DNA from 4 places in the Pseudomonas sp. Z4-20 genome. Region 4 is predicted to be linked to each of the others. Evidence: predicted binding sites of a transcription regulator. Region 4 holds the regulator's gene; each other region holds the start of a gene.
What was found. The regulator sigma-54, encoded in region 4, starts transcription at its own class of promoters, with help from an activator protein. The targets are predictions, from matches to a motif close to ANTGGCATNNANNTTGCTNT.

Region 1 (3,196 bases), 2.7 Mb from region 4:
GTGATGGTGATAAGGTCACCGACCCGGAAAGCCTTGCGGTCGCTGTACAGGTTCTGCTCGAAACCGGCCTGGTAGATCGAGCCATTGTTGGCGGCTGCCGGCAACGGCGTGCGCGGCAACACCGGAGCGTAGTACGGGTCATTGGGCCGTGGCGTTGGCGCGACACAGCCCGCGAGTGCGGTAATCCCACTCAGTGCCAGAACAGATACGAAGCGTTTCATGACCCTACCTCTTGGTGTTGCAGGCGACCCTGGGGCCGCCCTGTCTACGTAATGACGGACGACGCGGTTAAAGATTCTGCGTAACGAACGAGAGCATCTGGTCGGCGGTGGAAATCACCTTGGAGTTCATCTCGTAGGCGCGCTGGGTGGTGATCATGTTGACCATCTCCTCAACGGTGCTCACGTTGGAGGTTTCCAGGGTGTTCTGCAGCGTGGTGCCGAAACCGTTCAGGCCCGGAGTGCCGACTTGCGGCGCGCCGCTGGCGGCGGTTTCCATGAACAGGTTGTTACCCACCGCTTGCAGGCCGGCCGGGTTGATGAAGTCAGCGGTCTGCAGGTTGCCGATCACCTGGGAGGCCGGGTTGCCTGCAATGGTGATGGACACGGTGCCGTCACGACCGACGGTGAAGGTCTGGGCATCGTTCGGGATGATGATGGCCGGCTCCAGGGCGAAACCGCTGGCATTGACAATCTGGCCATTGGAATCGAGGTGGAACGTACCGTCACGGGTGTAGGACGTGGTGCCGTCCGGTTGCAGGATCTGGAAGAAACCGCGACCGTCGATGGCCATGTCCAGCGGCTGCTCGGTGGTTTGCAGGCTGCCGGCGTTGAAGTTTTTCTGGGTGCCGACGATGCGCACACCGGTACCCACTTGCAGGCCCGACGGCAGTTCGCTGTCCTGGGTCGACTGGGCGCCTGGCTGGCGTTTTACCTGGTACAGCAAGTCCTGGAACTCGGCGCGGTCACGTTTGAAACCCGTGGTCGACACGTTCGCCAGGTTGTTGGAAATAGTGGAAAGGTTGGTGTCCTGGGCGGACAGACCTGTTTTGGCAACCCAAAGAGCCGGAAGCATTCGATTCTCCTCGTACGCCTGTTTTTCGGCGCAACGCTGTAATTAATAGTTAGATCTGCAAGACCCGAGCCATGGCTTCATCGCCTTCTTTGGCGGTGGTCATCATCTTGACGTGGAGCTCGAACTGCTTGGCCAGGGCCAGCACCGAAGTCATCTCATCCACGGCGTTGACGTTGCTCGCCTCCTGGAACCCCGACACCAACTGCACGTTGGCATCGATGGGCGCCGCCTGGCCGTCTTTTGAACGGATCGAACCGTCCAAGCCCTTGGTCATGGTCTTGAGGTCCGGGTTGACCAGCTTGATGCGGTCCACTTCAGCCATCACACGCGGGCCTTCGCCCATGGCGCGGATGCTGATGGTGCCGTCCTGGCCGATCTCGATTTTCTGCTCTGGCGGCACGGCGATCGGACCACCGTTGCCCATCACCGGCATGCCGTTGCCGGCCCGCAAGACACCCAGTGCATCGACATTGAGGCTGCCGGTGCGCACATAGCTTTCACCGCCGTCGGGGTTCTGCACGGCCATCCAGCCCGGCCCGCTGACCGCCACGTCGAGGTCGCGACCGGTTTCAATCAGCGCACCCGGGGTGAAGTCGGTGGCGGGACGCTCGGACATCGCAAATGCCCGCGCCGGAAAGCTGTCGCCGAACACCGGCATCGAACGTGCTTGCTCCAGGTCTTTCTGAAAACCATTGGTGGAGATGTTCGCCAGGTTGTTGGCATGGGCCCGTTGCGCCAGCGCGTTTTGGCTGGCGCCGGTCATTGCCACATAAAGGTACTTGTCCACTGTCGTTCCTCTGCATGCCGGACGTTTGCCGTCCACTGCTGTGTTGCACAGCCTTAAGCAATTTGCAGACCAACTTTTTTCTGGCGCTGATAGACCCGGTAAACAAAGGGCTTGGGACTACCTGAAGGGATATTGCAGATGTATCGAAGACGAAAAACCGGCGGTGTCGTGCCGCTGCAAGGCAAAGGTTTACCTATCCGGCAGCGGCACCCTATTTCTGTGCCAAGCTGATCTAGCCCGGTCCGGGCTCCTTGCCAACTTCATATTCGCGCAATTTGTTGGCAATGGTCGTATGGGAAACCCCCAGGCGCTTACCCAGTTGCCGACTGCTGGGGTGCTCGGAATACAAGCGCTCCAGCACGGCTTTCTCGAACCGTCCGACGATATCCTCCAACCCACCATCAAGTGAGAAATCGCCAAGGGGTTGGCGCACGCCGTAGTCCGGCAGGCGGATGTGCTCGGCCTTGACCGTTCCGCCGTCACACAGGGAAACGGCCTGGAACAATACGTTTTCCAACTGCCGGACGTTGCCCGGCCAATGGTAGTGACTGAGACGGTCCACTGCTGCTGGGGCGAGCTTGGGCAGCGGGCAGCCGATCTGGCGACTGGCCTGGTCGAGGAAATGGTCCACCAGCGGCGCGAGGCCGTCGAGGCATTCGCGCAGGGGGGGAATGTGCAGGGAGAGCACATTCAAGCGGTGGTACAAATCCTGGCGAAATTCTCCCCGTGCGCAGAGCTCCGACAAATCGACCTGTGTCGCGCAGATCACCCTGACATCCAGATAAACCTCTTCGTCACTGCCTACGCGACGGAAGCATCCGTCCTGCAGGAAGCGCAGCAATTTCACTTGTAGGCGCGGGCTCATCTCCCCTACCCCGTCGAGGAACAGCGTTCCCCCAGCGGTCAATTCCAGCAGGCCAAGCTTGCCTTCGGCCCGGGCGCCTTCGAAGGCACCGGGACCGTAGCCAAACAGCTCGGTCTCGGCCATTGACTCGGGCAGCCCGGCACAGTTGAGCGCCATCAGTGGCGACTGCCCACGCGGGCTCGCCAGGTGACAGGCGCGGGCCAACAATTCCTTGCCGGTGCCGGTTTCGCCTTCTATCAACAGCGGCGCGTCCAACGGCGCCATGCGCCGGGCCTCACGGACCACCGCCGCCATCACTTTCGAACTCTGGAAAATACTGTCGAAACCGCGCAGCTCCTGCTTGCGCACGTTATAGATACGTTCGCCCACCCGATCGGCGCGGTGCAGGGTCAGCACCGCGCCGGCCATGGCCTCGCTGTCGTCGTGTTCCGACTGTAGCGGGGCGATATCCGCCAGGAACACGTCGCCCT
Region 2 (3,196 bases), 1.4 Mb from region 4:
CACGCCTTTGTCGCAATACAGCAGGTACTGGCGAGTAGGGTCCAGTTCCTTGAAACGCGCGTTCACTGCATAGAACGGCATCGTTTGTACCTCGATGCCGGCGACATCCAACGGGTCGTCCTCAGCTTCATCCGGGTGTCGGATGTCGATGATGATCTGACCGGCCAATGCTTCGCCGACTTCCTCAATCTGTATGTCCTGGCCCAATTCATCGATGACCCGATCAATTGGCACCAGCCTGGCGTTCTCGATCGCACGCTCGAGGACCGCCATGTCGAATGCTTTCTCTTCGTGCTCCACGCGTCCGCGCTTGGCCGCCGTCTTCGGATTGACCGAGATGACCCCGCAATACTCGGGCATGTGCCGGGCAAAATCAGCGGTGCCGATTTCATTGGCCTGGTCGATGATGTCCTGCTTGTGGCTGGCAATCAGTGGGCGCAGCACGAGTTTTTCAGTGACGCAGTCAATGACCGACAGGTTCGGCAACGTCTGGCTCGACACCTGGGAAATCGCCTCGCCAGTCACCAGCGCATCGATCTGCAGGCGATCGGCGATGTTCGACGCGGCCCGCAACATCATACGCTTCAAAATGACGCCCATATGACTGTTATCGACTTTGCCGAGAATCTCCCCCAGGACTTCCTCGAACGGCACGCTCACAAATAACACGCGTTGGGAGCTGCCGTACTTCTTCCAGATGAAGTGCGCCACTTCCATCACGCCCAATTCGTGGGCGCGCCCGCCGAGGTTGAAGAAGCAGAAATGGCTCATCAGCCCGCGACGCATGATCTGGTAGGCGGCGACAGTGGAGTCGAAGCCACCGGACATCAACACCAGCGTCTGCTCCAGCGACCCCAGCGGATAGCCGCCGATGCTGTCGTGCTGGCTGTGGATCACGAACAACCGCTGGTCGCGAATTTCAATGCGTACCTCAATCTGCGGATCTTTTAGCGAGATACCGGCGGCACCGCACTGTCGGCGCAACTGGCTGCCGACATAACGTTCCACGTCCATCGAACTGAACGGGTGCTTGCCGGCACGCTTGCAGCGCACCGAAAAGATCTTCCCGGCCAGCGCGTCACCATAATGAAGCATGCATTTGGCCAGGATGTCGTCGAAATCCCCCAGCGGGTATTCGTCGACTTGCAGGAAATGCGCAATGCCCGGCATGCAGCTCAGGCGCTCGGTCATATCCTTCAGGAGCTTGGGATCGCTGACGCGGGTTTCCAGTTCGAGATTGTCCCACACACCGTTCACCACCACGGCCGGGTCCAGGTCTCGGAGCACGGCGCGGATGTTCTTGGCCAACTGGCGGATGAAACGCATCCGTACCGGGCGGCTCTTGATGGTGATCTCGGGGAAGACTTTTACGATTAGTTTCATGAAAACAGCGCGCGATCGGCCAGCCGAAAAAGGGGGGCGCGGATTATAGCGGAAATTGCTCAAGGTTTGACCAGTTAATGTGCGGGCGGTTTTGCGCGCACCAAAACGGTTCATTAATGACAAAAAGCGCCACATTGCAGTGCGCAATTGTTCGACAATCCATATTTCCGACGTTTAAAAGCGTGTATTTGGTGCAAAAAACCCATGCTGGGGCACTGGCATGCAAATTGCTCCCTTGTGAGGCAGGTTGCCTTGGCAGAGTATTCGCGCCGGCATCACCCATATCTAAGGGCACACCATTACCGCCCGAAGCCACCCGGAGGACATATGTCGAAGTCGGTTCAACTCATCAAAGATCATGACGTCAAGTGGATTGATCTGCGCTTCACTGACACCAAGGGCACTCAACATCACGTGACCATGCCGGCCCGTGATGCGCTGGACGACGAATTCTTCGAAATCGGCAAGATGTTCGACGGTTCCTCCATCTCCGGCTGGAAAGGCATCGAAGCCTCCGACATGATCCTGATGCCGGACGACGAAACCGCCGTCCTGGACCCGTTCACCGAAGAGCCGACCCTGATCCTGGTTTGCGACATCATCGAACCTTCGACCATGCAAGGCTATGACCGTGACCCACGCGCCATCGCCCACCGTGCCGAGGAATACCTGAAGTCCACCGGCATCGGCGACACTGCATTCTTCGGTCCCGAGCCTGAGTTCTTCATCTTCGACTCGGTCAAATTCAAGTCCGACATCTCCGGCTCCATGTTCAAGATCTTCTCCGAACAGGGTTCGTGGATGTCCGACCAGGACGTGGAAGGCGGCAACAAAGGCCACCGTCCTGGCGTCAAGGGCGGCTACTTCCCGGTTCCTCCGTTCGACTTCGACCACGAAATCCGTACCTCCATGTGCAACGCACTGGAAGAAATGGGCCAGACCGTCGAAGTTCACCACCACGAAGTGGCGACTGCCGGCCAGAACGAAATCGGCGTGAAATTCAACACGCTGGTCAAGAAGGCTGACGAAGTCCAGACGCTGAAATACTGCGTCCACAACGTTGCCGACGCCTACGGCCGCACCGCGACCTTCATGCCGAAGCCGCTGTACGGCGACAACGGTTCGGGCATGCACGTCCACATGTCGATCTCCAAGGACGGCAAGAACACCTTCGCAGGCGAAGGTTATGCCGGTCTGTCGGACACTGCCCTGTACTTCATCGGCGGTATCATCAAGCACGGTAAGGCCCTGAACGGCTTCACCAACCCGTCGACCAACTCCTACAAGCGCCTGGTGCCAGGCTTCGAAGCTCCGGTCATGCTGGCCTACTCGGCTCGCAACCGCTCCGCCTCGATCCGCATTCCTTACGTCAACAGCCCCAAGGCTCGTCGTATCGAAGCGCGCTTCCCGGATCCGGCTGCCAACCCTTATCTGGCCTTCGCTGCACTGATGATGGCTGGCCTGGACGGTATCCAGAACAAGATCCACCCTGGCGATGCCGCCGACAAGAACCTGTATGACCTGCCGCCTGAAGAGGCCAAGGAAATCCCACAGGTTTGTGGCAGCCTGAAAGAAGCCCTGGAAGAGCTGGACAAGGGCCGCGCGTTCCTGACCAAGGGCGGCGTGTTCTCCGACGACTTCATCGATGCCTACATCGCATTGAAGAGCGAAGAAGAAATCAAGGTTCGCACCTTCGTACACCCACTGGAATATGAGCTGTACTACAGCTGCTGATCCGGTAAGCGCCGCCCCGCACGGCGTGAAATAAAAAGAGGCCTCCCTTTCGGGAGGCCTTTTTTATGGGCGCAGGTTA
Region 3 (3,196 bases), 1.9 Mb from region 4:
GGTTGACGTTGACCTGGTTGATACCTTCCATGTTGATTTCCACCGGGTCCTCGGCCGTGGAAATATTGATGTCCACGGTGTTGAGGATGTTCAAGCCGGTATAGAGCGAAACGGTCTTGCCCGAGCCGGTCGGCCCGGTCACCAGGATCAGGCCTTGCGGCTGCTTGAGGGCCGCCATGTACAGGTCTTTCTGTTCCGGTTCGTAGCCCAAGGCATCGATGCCCATTTGCGCGCTGGAGGGGTCGAGGATCCGGATCACCACTTTTTCGCCCCAGAGCGTGGGGAGCGTGTTGACCCGGAAGTCGATGGACTTGGTTTTCGACAGGCGCATCTTCAACCGGCCGTCCTGGGGTTTGCGTCGTTCGGAAATATCCAGGCTGGCCATGACCTTGAGGCGCGCGGCGATGCGGTTGGCCAACTGAATGGGCGGCTTGGCGACCTCGCGGAGCATGCCGTCGGTGCGCACCCGCACCCGGTAGCTTTTTTCATAAGGCTCGAAGTGCAGGTCGGAAGAACCACCCTTGATCGCGTCCAGCAGCATTTTGTTGACGAAGCGCACCACCGGCGCGTCGTCGCCGTCCTGGCCGGCGATGGCGTCCTGCTTGCGGTCGTCGATCGATTCGATGTCCAGGCCGTCGAGGTCGACATCCCCCATGCCTTCCAGGCCGGTGCTGCTGGATTCGAAGAACTTCTCGATGGCATCGCTGAGCTTGTCGTCCTCCACCAGGATGGCTTCGGTGGTCAGGCCGGTGCTGAACTGGATGTCATTGATGGCTTGGTGATTGGTCGGGTCGGAAATACCTACAAATAGCTTGTTGCCGCGCCGCCACAACGGCAGGGCGTGATGCTGGCGCACCAGTTTCTCGCTGACCAGTCCGGCGGGCTGGGTGTCCTTGTCCAGGCTGTTGAGGTCGAGCAGGGCGATGCCGAAATGCTCCGAAGCGATTTCTGCTACCTGGCGGCTCTGGACGAGTTTGTTCTGCACCAGGTAACTGACCAGGGGCAGGCGATTGCGCTGGGCCTGTTGATAGGCCTGCTGGGCACTTTGTTCGGTGATCAGTTCGGCCAGCACCAATTGCTTGGCCAGGCCACTGAGGGCGATGTCATTCATGGGGATACCGGACGCGGGCTGTTCATGTCTTATAGCCTAGTCAAGCGTGAGCGCCTAACCAGCACGCAAGGATGACAAAAAACGTCAGATAGTGCGGTTGTTGAGGTAGGACGTTGCCGTTGTGCGGGTCCAACCCCCTTTAATGATGGGGCTTGAGGGTTGGCATGTGCCCTGCAATGGCGGTTTCAGGTCATGAGATTTCGACTCATGCATGGGAGATGTCTATGAGTAAGCAAAAGGGCTTTACGCTGATCGAGCTGCTGATCGTCGTGGCGATCATCGGCATTCTGGCGACGTTTGCGTTGCCGCAATATTCCAGGTACCAAGCGAGGGCGAAGGCTACCGCCGGGCTGGGGGAAATCTCGGCACTGAAGGTAGCGTACGAGGATCAAATGAATCAGGGAGTTACTCCAACGTTGGCCCTCATGAACGCTCCGACTACAACCAGCAACTGCACGATTTCGGTAACAGGCACGGCTACGACGGCAGGCTCTATCGTTTGTTCCCTCCTGAACGCCCCTGCCTCAATAGCGGGTAGGACGATCACCCTCAGCCGCGATGTGAACGGCGCCTGGACATGCGCATCCACCGCACCCAGGGAGTTCCTGCCGACCTCGTGCCCTGGCACCTAATACTCGGGCGGCGAGGGGGCCCGCTCCCTCACCGTGCAAACCCTTCTTGATTGATCAGCTTGGCGGCAAGGCAGGATCGGCATGTTGCATGTTGAAAAAGGGAGGCTCATGCAATTTGCATGATTCCGAATTTTGCCGCTTCGCTTAACTGATTGAGTTATAAGGAATTAAACAATTTTTTAAAACTGGCACAACCTTCGCACTACTCCTGACAACCTGCCGAGATGCACTTGCGGCAGTTTCTGAGAAAAACAGGAGTTACTCGTATGAAGAAGTTCGCTATCACTGCCGCTGCTGCCACTGCACTGACCCTGTCCATGGCTAGCGCTTTCGCCGAGACCACTCAAGCTACTCAGGCCCCGATGATGCTGGCTGCGGGCGAAGTGACAGAGGCTAAGGAAGACGTTTCCGATACCTGGATCACCACCAAGGTCAAAGCTGACCTGGTTACCGAAAAAGGCATTCCAGGCAGCGACATCAAAGTCGAAACCAACAAAGGTGTTGTGTCCCTATCTTCGATGACCAAAGTCACTGACGCACAAAAAGACACCGCTGTGGCAATCACCAAGAAAATCAAAGGCGTCAAGGCCGTATCGGCTGACGGCCTGAAAGCCGAGTAAGGCTAAGGCTTCTCGCCTGGACTGGGAGAAGGCACGGCAAGCGGGCTGAGATATACGTTTGCCGTTGCTTTGGAGTTCATGCGAAAGGCCACACGGACGTGGCCATTACAGGCCCCCGGCATTCGTGCCGGGGGCCTGTTCTATTCTGGGACGGGTAAAGGTGCATGTTGCACAGTGACGGTCAGCGCCCACGCTTGCTGGTGATCTCCACCAGCCGATTGCCCTCGAAGCGCAGGTATTGATACATGCCGCTATGGGGCCCGTAGGTCCATTCCTCCACTGGGTATTCTTCCCGGCGATTGACACTGCGCTTGTAGCCCAGGTCATCGCGCGCCGCGGGCTGACCGCATTTTTGCAGCACCTCGCTGGAGCGATCGCCAACGCTGATCAACTGGCTGCCGCAGCGCAGCGTATTGGCAGCCGACACGTGGCCAGCGGCCAATAACAAACCCAGGCCAAGTCCGCACAGGCGCTTCATGTCATTCGGCATCCAAGTGCATCGGTGTAATGACGGTACCGTCGCTCTCGGCTTGGCCGAGGCTGGCGTCGATGAAGTAGACGCGATCGTCGGCCAGCTTGCCCTTGTCCACCAGGAAATCCTTGATGCTGCTCGCCCGCTCCTGACCCAGTTCGCGCAGCAGCAGGTCGCTGCCGCTCCAGAAGTTGATGACGCCTTCACGGAGTTTGTCGATGCGGGCTTTTTTATCCAGTTGCGTCCATTCGGCTGGCGGTTGGGTCTTCAGGCGGGTGCGGTAGATTCCTTCCAGCAGCGGAGCCTTCTCATCCTCCGGCACTTCCAGCAACGAAGCCTTGGCCGGGACTTTGTCGCCCCG
Region 4 (3,196 bases):
TGCCTCAGGAAGCGTCGATCTTTCGCAAGCTGTCAGTGGCCGACAACATCATGGCGATCCTCGAGACCCGCAAGGAGCTCGACAAGGCCGGCCGTCGCCAGGAATTGGAAAGCCTGCTGCAAGAGTTCCACATCAGTCACATTCGCGACAACCTGGGCATGAGCCTGTCCGGTGGCGAGCGCCGCCGTGTGGAAATCGCCCGCGCCCTGGCCACCGCGCCGAAATTCATCCTGCTCGACGAACCGTTCGCTGGCGTGGACCCGATCTCCGTGGGCGACATCAAGCAGATCATCCACCACCTCAAGGCCAAGGGCATCGGCGTATTGATCACCGACCACAACGTGCGCGAGACCTTGGATATCTGCGAAACCGCCTATATCGTCAATGACGGCCAGTTGATTGCCGAAGGCGACTCCGCCACCATCCTGGCCAACGAACTGGTCAAGGAAGTGTATCTGGGCCATGAATTCCGCCTTTAAGCACAATGTGCCTGGCGAATGCCCGAGCGATGCCGGCGCTTCAATGCCGACGTTGCGGGGACGCGTTCAATTAATTGAGAGTCCCCCCTAGGCAAACACTTCAGTTTCAGGCATATAATTTGCTTAAGTTTGGCGCTCCGGCGCCCTGTAGTGGATGGCGCATGTGCGCCGGCGAATAAGGTGTTAAGCCCCTGCCATGAAACCATCGCTAGTCTTGAGAATGGGCCAGCAGCTGACGATGACACCGCAGCTGCAACAGGCCATCCGCCTGCTCCAATTGTCGACCCTGGACCTGCAACAGGAAATCCAGGAGGCGCTGGAGTCCAATCCGATGCTCGAACGCCAGGAAGAAGGCGAAGACTTCGACAATACCGATCCGCTGGCCGATAACGTAGAGCAGAAAACTCCCGCCGAAATCCCGGAACCGTCCTACCAGGAAGCCGCCCCGACGGTGGACAACCTCGAGGACGGCGAGTGGAACGAGCGCATTCCCAACGAGCTGCCCGTGGACACGGCCTGGGACGACGTATACCAGACCAGCGCCAGCAGCCTGCCGAGCGGCGATGACGACGAGTGGGATTTCACCACCCGCACCTCCGCCGGGGAGAGCTTGCAAAGTCATCTGCTGTGGCAACTGAACCTGGCGCCGATGTCCGATACCGATCGCCTCATCGCCGTAACGCTGATCGATTGCATCAACAACCAGGGCTACCTGGACGAGACCCTCGAAGAGATCCTGGAAGCCTTCGACCCTGAGCTCGACATCGAGCTGGACGAGATCGAAGCCGTCCTCCATCGCATCCAGCAGTTCGAACCCGCCGGCATCGGTGCTCGCAACCTGGGTGAATGCCTGTTGCTGCAACTGCGCCAGCTGCCCGCCAAGACGCCGTGGCTGGCCGAAGCCAAACGGTTGGTGACGGATTTCATCGACCTGCTGGGCGGCCGCGACTATAGCCAACTGATGCGTCGCATGAAGCTCAAGGAAGATGAGCTGCGCCAGGTCATCGAGCTGGTACAAAGCCTCAATCCGCGCCCCGGCTCGCAGATCGAATCCACCGAACCCGAATACGTGGTACCTGACGTGATCGTGCGCAAGCACAACGACCGCTGGCTGGTGGAACTGAACCAGGAATCGGTGCCCAAGCTGCGAGTCAACGCCCAATACGCCGGTTTCGTGAAGCGCGCCGACACCAGCGCCGACAACACCTTCATGCGCAACCAGCTGCAGGAAGCGCGCTGGTTCATCAAGAGCCTGCAAAGCCGCAACGAAACCCTGATGAAAGTTGCTACCCAGATCGTCGAGCATCAGCGCGGCTTCCTGGAGTACGGCGACGAAGCGATGAAACCGTTGGTCCTGCACGACATCGCCGAGGCGGTGGGCATGCATGAGTCGACTATTTCCCGGGTGACTACCCAGAAATTCATGCATACCCCACGGGGCATCTATGAATTGAAATACTTTTTCTCCAGCCACGTCAGCACCTCCGAAGGCGGCGAATGCTCGTCCACGGCTATCCGCGCGATCATCAAAAAACTGGTCGCGGCGGAAAATCAGAAAAAGCCGTTGAGTGACAGCAAGATCGCTGGTTTACTGGAGGCACAAGGCATTCAGGTGGCCCGCCGTACCGTCGCCAAATACCGTGAGTCCCTCGGGATCGCGCCTTCGAGCGAACGCAAGCGGTTGATGTAACAGGCCACGCCACAGCGTTCCAGTGGCAGGTATTTCTACCTGCCGCTTTATGCACTGGCAACGAAGGAGAAGCTGTATGCAAGTCAACATCAGTGGACACCAACTGGAAGTGACCGAACCCCTGCGCACTTACATCGGCGAGAAACTCGACCGATTGGAAAGGCATTTCGACAAGATTACCAACGTGCAAGTCACGATGAACGTCGAGAAACTGCTGCAGAAAATCGAAGCCACGCTGCATATTCCCGGCGGAGAAGTGGTTGCCAACGCAGAGCATTCAGACATGTATGCCGCGATTGACCTGCTGACCGACAAGCTGGATCGCCAACTCAAAAAGCATAAGGAAAAGACCCAGAGCCTCCTCCAGGGCGCAACCGGTCGTTAACCCCCCCAATCCATGATCCGACTAGAAACCATCCTGACCCCCGGCCGTTCCCAAGTGAACGCGCCGGGCGGCAGTAAAAAGAAAGCCCTCGAACAAATTGCCAACCTGATCCACCGCGAGGTACCGGATCTGGAAATGCAAGACGTCTTCGAGGCATTGGTCGCCCGTGAAAAACTGGGCTCCACCGGTTTTGGCAACGGCATCGCCATTCCTCACTGTCGCCTCAAAGGCTGCACCGCGCCAATCAGCGCGTTGTTGCACTTGGAAGCACCTATCGATTTCGACGCCATCGACGGCGCCCCGGTCGACTTGCTGTTCGTATTGCTGGTCCCGGAAGCGGCGACCGACGCGCACCTGGAGCTGCTGCGCCAGATCGCCAGCATGCTGGACCGCAAGGAAGTACGCGAAAAACTGCGCAGCGCCCCGAGCAACGAAGCCTTGTATCAGGTAGTCCTGGACGAGCAGAACGGCCATTAAACATGCGCATGATCATCGTCAGCGGCCGCTCCGGCTCCGGTAAAAGCACCGCCCTCAACGTGCTTGAGGACAGCGGTTACTATTGCATCGACAATTTGCCAGCAGGCCTTCTTCCAGAATTGGCCGAGCGAGCGCTGATCCACACCGAGCTGGCGCAACCACTGG

Region 1: the regulator sigma-54 is predicted to act here: its motif matches at 1,916-1,935, upstream of J3P82_RS18545 (flagellar basal body rod protein FlgF).
Region 2: the regulator sigma-54 is predicted to act here: its motif matches at 1,598-1,617, upstream of glnA (type I glutamate--ammonia ligase).
Region 3: the regulator sigma-54 is predicted to act here: its motif matches at 1,270-1,289, upstream of J3P82_RS22090 (pilin).

Annotation. Positions count from the first base shown of each region.
Region 1 is NZ_CP071641.1:4,072,905-4,076,100, forward strand. Features, by position in the region: gene flgH (flagellar basal body L-ring protein FlgH) at 1-221, opposite strand, end outside; gene flgG (flagellar basal-body rod protein FlgG) at 289-1,074, opposite strand; gene J3P82_RS18545 (flagellar basal body rod protein FlgF) at 1,124-1,861, opposite strand; gene J3P82_RS18550 (sigma-54-dependent transcriptional regulator) at 2,094-3,196, opposite strand, start outside.
Region 2 is NZ_CP071641.1:5,316,175-5,319,370, forward strand. Features, by position in the region: gene thiI (tRNA uracil 4-sulfurtransferase ThiI) at 1-1,383, opposite strand, end outside; gene glnA (type I glutamate--ammonia ligase) at 1,711-3,117, shown strand.
Region 3 is NZ_CP071641.1:4,811,453-4,814,648, reverse strand. Features, by position in the region: gene pilB (type IV-A pilus assembly ATPase PilB) at 1-1,111, opposite strand, end outside; gene J3P82_RS22090 (pilin) at 1,336-1,743, shown strand; gene J3P82_RS22085 (BON domain-containing protein) at 2,010-2,363, shown strand; gene J3P82_RS22080 (DUF2845 domain-containing protein) at 2,545-2,841, opposite strand; gene J3P82_RS22075 (DUF748 domain-containing protein) at 2,843-3,196, opposite strand, start outside.
Region 4 is NZ_CP071641.1:1,041,604-1,044,799, reverse strand. Features, by position in the region: gene lptB (LPS export ABC transporter ATP-binding protein) at 1-479, shown strand, start outside; gene J3P82_RS04860 (RNA polymerase factor sigma-54) at 676-2,169, shown strand; gene hpf (ribosome hibernation-promoting factor, HPF/YfiA family) at 2,246-2,554, shown strand; gene ptsN (PTS IIA-like nitrogen regulatory protein PtsN) at 2,567-3,031, shown strand; gene rapZ (RNase adapter RapZ) at 3,034-3,196, shown strand, end outside.